Victivallis lenta: one gene and its partner. The protein of the gene in region 1 interacts with the protein of each later gene in a pairwise test. Links are inferred from orthologs where the notes say so. Each region holds a gene or a part of one and is shown in the gene's direction. Other genes may lie near its edges.

Region 1 (3,213 bases):
GTTCGAGGATGTTCTGCACGTTGTGCAGCGTCGCGCGTTTGATCGTCGTCCCGGAGATTTCAACCGGTTCGAGATGCGCCACCGGGGTCAGGCAGTTCTTGCCGAAGCTCCATTCGACATCGAGCAGCTTCGTGGTGCGCCGGATGTTCGTGAATTTGTAGGCGATCTGTCCGCGCGGATGATGCGCCGTGCTGCCGAGCGAGGCTTCGTAGGCGGTGTCGGCGAGCTTCAGCACCACGCCGTCCTGCGGGTACGGCAGCGCCGCGAGCTCGGCAAGCAGCCCCTCCCACCGGTCCGCGAGTTCCGAAAGCCTGACCCGGAAGGAGACCATGTTGTAATCGACCAGCGTGATTTTCGCCTTCTGTGCGATCATCTCGTCGATCTCCTTGAGCCCCATGATGCCGGCCACCGCGTTGCGGGAATTCTTGTAGGTGCCTCCGCCTTTTTTGTAAATATGGCTGTAAAGATTGCGGAAGTCGTCGTCGCGGATCACGAGTTCGCCGCGCACCGGCCGGTCGAGCGGCCCCCGGTAACCGGCCGTCTCAAGCTCGATGAGCGGCAGCTTGGCCGTGATGTTCTCCCCGAGTTCGCCGTCGCCGCGGGTCGAAAGAATCCGGCCGTCGTAACCGGCGGAAATGCCGTCGTACTTCGGCTCGACCAGCAGCGGTTCATCCGGAGTACGCGCGTATTTGTCCGCCCATTTCAGAACCTCTTCGAGCGAGTACGCCTTGTCGAGCGACAGCATCGGATTTCTGTGGCGCACCTTGCCGCTGCCGGCGACCGCCGGGGCATAGACCCGGGTGAGGAGCTCATTCCCGGGGTCGAGTCCGGCGAGCGCCCGCATGAGTTCGTCGTAGCGCGCATCCGGAATCTCTGGCTCCCCGAGTTCCCAGTAGCGGCGGTTATGATATTCGATCAGTGCAACGAGCTCGGGCAGCGTCAGCTTTCCGGCATCGAAATTCCGCGTATCCATCATGAACGGTTCCTTTTTTTCAAAAAATCATGAGTCCCAATATAACCATGATATTGCAATTTTTCAAGGGTGTTGTATAGTAATAAGATGTATGTGTCAATTCCCAAAGGAGGAAACAGTATGGCGAACGGATTCAATGTTGCGGTCGCGGGTGCGACCGGTGCGGTCGGCGTCGAAATGGTCAAGACGCTCGAAAAGCGGAATTTCCCGGTGAAGAACCTCAAACTTCTGGCTTCCGCCCGTTCCGCCGGCAAGACGATGAAGTTCAAGGGCGAGGACGTGGTCATCGAGGAGATGACGCACGACTCGTTCAAGGGCGTCGACATCGCGCTGTTCAGCGCGGGCGGCGACATCTCCCGCGAGTACCGGCCGTTCGTGGTCGAATCCGGCGCGGTCATGATCGACAACTCGAGCGCGTTCCGCATGGACGACGACGTTCCGCTCGTTGTTCCCGAAGTCAACGCCGAGGATATCAAACTGCACAAGGGCGTGATTGCGAATCCGAACTGCACGACGGCGATCATGCTCGTCGCGGTCGCTCCGCTGCACCGTGCGAAGGGGCTCAGGCGCATCGTCGCGGCGACCTATCAGGCCGCCAGCGGCGCCGGCGCGAAAGGGATGCACGAGCTGATCGTGCAGGCCCGCGAGGTGCTCGACGGCAAGGCGGTCAATCCGGTTGCGTTCGCGCACCAGATCGCGTTCAACCTGATTCCGCACATCGATGCGTTCAAGGAGAACGGCTACACGAAGGAAGAGCTGAAGATGCTGAACGAGTCGCGCAAGATGCTGCACCTGCCGGAACTGCTGGTCTCCTGCACCTGCGTGCGGATTCCGGTGCTGCGCGCGCATTCCGAGGCGCTGAACCTTGAGTTCGAGAACGATATTACGCCGGAAGAGGCGCGCGCGATCATCGAGGCGGCTCCGGGCGTGCAGCTCGTGGACGACCCGGCCGACAAGCGCTATCCGATGCCGCTTGACGCGACCGAGAAGTACGATGTCCTCTGCGGACGCATCCGGCAGGACATCTCGCGCAACGACAAGCGCGGCCTCGACATTTTCGTGTCGGGTGATCAGGTGTTGAAGGGCGCCGCGCTGAACGCGGTCCAGATCGCCGAACTTCTGTAATAAGAAGCAGAGACGGAAACGGCGGAGGGCGCAGAGACGCTTTCCGCCGTTTTTTCGTATTCCGGCAGCGGGAGAATATATGAAAACACCCGTGAAACAGAAGTCTCACGGGTGTTCTGACGCTGCCGTCTGCCGGTCGAAACGTTATTTCTTCTTGGCCGCGGCGTTGATTGCGGCGCGAACCTTCTCTTTGCAACGTTCGATGTAGGCTTTCCGTCTGCGGCGTTTCTGGATCTTGTTAAGCTGCTGTCCCATTTCAACTCCTGAATAATAAAGGGTTTCACTGTATTACGTCCTGCTAAATATAGTGCCTCAAGTGCAAAATTCAAATAAATCTTGCGTTTTTCATTTCATTTTCCCGGAAAATGGTCTATTTTATAGGGTAAACCGAAGTTGTACTGCGATCCTTTCGATGAAGGAGGAAGAAAGATATGAGCAAGTTTCCGGGGATTCTGTTTGCCGTGCTTCTGTTCGCGGCCTCGGTGCTGTACGGAGCGGTGACGCCGGAACAGCTGAAGGCGCAGTCCGCGCCGGTCACGGCGGAGAAGTATCCGAATGCGGACAGTGTGCTTCTGTTCGACTTTCAGAGCTCCGTCTACCAGGCGGACGGGACCGCGGTGGAGACGGACGACTTCTACCAGAAGGTGCTGACCGAAACCGGGCGGCGCGACATGCGCGAGCTGACCTTCCGGTTCAATACGACTTACGAGGCGCTCGAGGTTCCTGTGCTCGAGGTGATCAAGCCGGACGGCAAGGTCGTGAAGATCGACGTCAGGGCCAACGGCCGCGTCGCGGTCGAGCCCTCCCAGATGGGGGCGAACATCTACGATCCGGCCAACAAGCTGCTGGCGGTGACGGTCCCGGAGCTGGAAATCGGCGACATCATCCATGTCGTTTCGAAGGAGACGGTCAGGAAACCGCGGATTCCGGGCGTCTGGAGCAACATCTACGTTCTGCAGGCCGATGTGCCGTTCCTGCATTACGAAGTGAAGATCGACGGTCCCGAGTCGCATCCGCTGCAGGCGATCCGGCTCAAGGACGAGGTGAAGGGAAGCGTTAAATTCGCCGAAACGAAAAAGGACGGGCGCATCCTTTACACCTGGACGGCCGAAAAC
Region 2 (3,099 bases), on another replicon or contig:
GTTTCCGTCCGACTTCAAGACGAACTTCAGCGACCTGCCGTCGGTCGATGTTTATCTCGACACGGCGCTGGCGAACCGGCCGGACCTGAAGGGCTACCGCGAACAGCTCGAAGTCGCCAAATACCAGATGTACCAGACCTGGAGCGCCTATTCGCCGACGGTCAACGCATATTTCAATTTCGGCTACAGCACGAGCCTGAACCGCCGCAGCGGCTGGCAGAGCGAGCCGCCCGCCAAAAGCGGGGAACCCTACAACAATCCGGCCAAGCGGACTTACAGCGAATCGCCGTCGATCGGCTACGGGCTGACCGCCGACTGGACGATCTTCAACGGGCTGATCCGTGAGAACAAGATCCGCGAATACAAGGCGAACCTCGCGGTCGCCGAGTTCTCCGTCGCCGCCAAATGGCTCGAGGTGGTCAGCGAGGTCCGTACCGCGTATGCGAACTATGTGCAGAGCGTCAAGCAGACCCGCATCTTCGAGAAAACCCGCGATCTTTCGGCGCAGCAGCGCGACCTGGTCGACGAAGGGTACAAGGCCGGCAATACCGAGCTGACCCGTCTGAACGAGGCGCAGCGCGACCTGGTCGAGGCTGAAACCAACCTCGCCAGCAGCTACATCAACATCCAGAATGCGAAGGCGCAGCTCGATGCGGCGGTGGCGGCCAATTCCGCCGCTTACTACGGCGACCCCGAGAACACCGCTCCGGGCGAACTGAAGAATACGCCGGTTTCGGCGGATTCGCCGGAGACGCAGCCAGTGCCGGCTCCGGCCGACGAAAGCTTCATCCCCCCGGCCAATCCGGCGGGAACGACGATGGATTCCGGGCTGAAGGCTCCGGCGAGCCAGAGCCAGATTCCTCCGGCGAACCGTTCGACAACGGTGGTGGTCGATGAACCGGCCGCGCCCGCAAAGGCTCCGGCGATTCCGGCCGACCCGACCAAGGCGCCGGAAAAGTAAGGAACCTGCCGGACCGCTTTCTGACCGTCGGAGTACTCCGACGGTTTTTGCGTCTCTTGGCGCGAAAGGGAAAGCAGAAGCTTGTTTTAGTGGTAACATATTGAAATACAGGAGAAAAGATGCTGTTCAGAAATAAGAAGCGGTATGTGGTTCACACACTCGGCGACCCGGTCCTGCGGGAAGTCGCCCGGCCGGTCGGCGTGATTACGCCCGAGCTGCGGCTGCTGGCCGAAAAGATGATCGAGGTTGTGAAGGCGTTCGAAGGAGTCGGCCTTGCCGCGCCGCAGGTCGGCGAATCGGTCCGCATGGTCGTGCTGAATCTGCCGATGGAGTCGATGAGCGATATTCCGAGCGCGGGTGAGAAGCTGCTGCTGCCGGAGATGCCGCTGGTGGTGGTGAATCCGGAGATCATTTCGAGTTCGCCCGAAACGGAGTGCCGCGACGAAGGGTGTCTTTCGCTGCCGGACGTATGGGCGCCGGTGGAGCGTCCGTCCCGGGTCTTTTTCCGGGCGATGACCCTTGACGGCAAGCCGGTGGAGTGCGAGTGCGGCGGCCTGCTCGGGCGCTGCATTCAACATGAGCTCGACCATCTGGACGGAAAGCTGTTCGTCGATCGCGTCGAACCGGTCGAACTCGGCAAGGTCGAGCGCGAGCTTCGCCAGCTGCAGCGTTACGGGGAGAAGCATCATTTCCATCGGATCAAGGTGAAATAAGACGATGAAAGATCAGGTCGGTTTTTTCAACGCGCTCCTGGGCACCTGCCGCGGCACGGAGATCTTTCCCCGTCTCTGCCGGAATTCGTGGGGACGGACGGTTCTGCATTTGTTCCTGCTGTCGGTATTCTGCGCCTTTGCGGTCACGCTGGTGCAGGCGGTGAGGACCGGCCCGGAAATCAACAGATTCGCCACGGGATTTTTCGATGCGTTCGGCAATCTGAAATTCAATGCATACGGCCTGAAGCCGGAAATACAGCCGGACAAGGCGCGGACCTACGCGATTTCGGGCGGAAGGTGGGTCTCATATTTCCCGTCGACTCCGGACGGAGTCGTGATACCGGAGAAGGAGCTGCTTCTCACCACCGTCGGGGTGGTCTGGACGCCGAAACAGCTGATCGTCCTGACGCCGCTGGGCGAGGATTCCTGGCAGTGCAGCGTGTTTCCGATCGGCAGTCTGTTTCCGTCGGGGCGCAATTGTTCGACTGCGGAGCTGAAGAGTTTTCTGGCCGGACTGCGGGACGTTCCCGGCAAAATTCCGTTTATGCCGGAGACGACGGCCGTCTGGACGAAACATTATGTCATGACCAATATCTGTGCCGTAATGGCGGTGATGCTTCTGCTTTTTCACTTTCTGACCGCTTTTATCCTGCCGTTTTTCTACACGGGGATGTTTGCTCTGGTGTTCCGGTTCACCGGTGGCCGCCAGCTGCGGAGCATGACGCTCGGAACATTTTGGAAGATCGGAATTTACGCCGGCTTTCCGGTGATGCTGTTCGCCAGCTGTTTTCCGGCATTCGACCTGCCGTTCCTGAGGTACGGCACGGTATATATGATCGGCCTGGTGATTTATTGGCTGGTGGCTGCCGGCCGGATCGAACGGGCGGGAATGGAATCTGGAGGGAGGAGATTCGATGAGTGATGTGAATGATTTTCTGCGGATGCCGAACTGGTATCCGGTTCTGGCCGGGCACACGTTCCTGACCTCGTTCGTCAAAATGCGCTCCGACGTGATCGCCGCGCTGGCGGCAGGGGAGACTGGGGAGCACGATAAAAGCGCGGCGGTCGCCTCCATTCTGGAAGACCTGCGCCAGCCGCTCGGCGCGATTCCCGGCAACGCGTTTGCGTGCGTCGACTGCTGCGCGCCGACGGACACCGAGCGTTTCGAACTGAAGCGCGGCGCGGTGTTTTCGCCCGAAAGCACCTGGAAATATCTGGCGCTGAGCGGAAAGGTCCGCCAGGCGGCGGCGGAGGGAAAAGCCGAATACATCTGCCTGCGCCCGTTCCGGCGCATGAACCGGACGCGCGAATTCCGCCTCTTCATCCGCGACGGCAAACTGAACGCCATGAGCCAGTACCATCTGATCCGCCACTTCCGGCGGCTCGAAGGGGTCCGCAACTCGTTCTGGGAGCAGGCCGCCGACT

The links.
Region 2: the proteins of FYJ85_RS18385 (region 1) and def interact in binary tests that used the Escherichia coli proteins (3 or more experiments, as listed by UniProt). The link is inferred for Victivallis lenta from one-to-one orthologs.

The regions. Positions count from the first base shown.
Region 1 is NZ_VUNS01000027.1:19,031-22,243, forward strand. The notes cover bases 201-3,095. They hold FYJ85_RS18385 (aspartate-semialdehyde dehydrogenase), read left to right. Parts: upstream 201-1,093; coding sequence 1,094-2,098; downstream 2,099-3,095. Other genes in these bases: FYJ85_RS18380 (helix-hairpin-helix domain-containing protein), read right to left, coding at 201-976; FYJ85_RS18390 (DUF3857 domain-containing protein), read left to right, coding at 2,530-3,095. Outside these bases: more of FYJ85_RS18380, read right to left, coding at 1-200; more of FYJ85_RS18390, read left to right, coding at 3,096-3,213.
Region 2 is NZ_VUNS01000019.1:30,571-33,669, forward strand. Bases 97-2,877 are described here. They hold def (peptide deformylase), read left to right. Parts: upstream 97-1,080; coding sequence 1,081-1,674; downstream 1,675-2,877. Other genes in these bases: FYJ85_RS15525 (TolC family protein), read left to right, coding at 97-961; FYJ85_RS15535 (hypothetical protein), read left to right, coding at 1,679-2,596; FYJ85_RS15540 (cell division cycle protein 123 family protein), read left to right, coding at 2,589-2,877. In the rest of the region: more of FYJ85_RS15525, read left to right, coding at 1-96; more of FYJ85_RS15540, read left to right, coding at 2,878-3,099. UniProt on the Escherichia coli protein: Removes the formyl group from the N-terminal Met of newly synthesized proteins. Requires at least a dipeptide for an efficient rate of reaction. N-terminal L-methionine is a prerequisite for activity but the enzyme has broad specificity at other positions.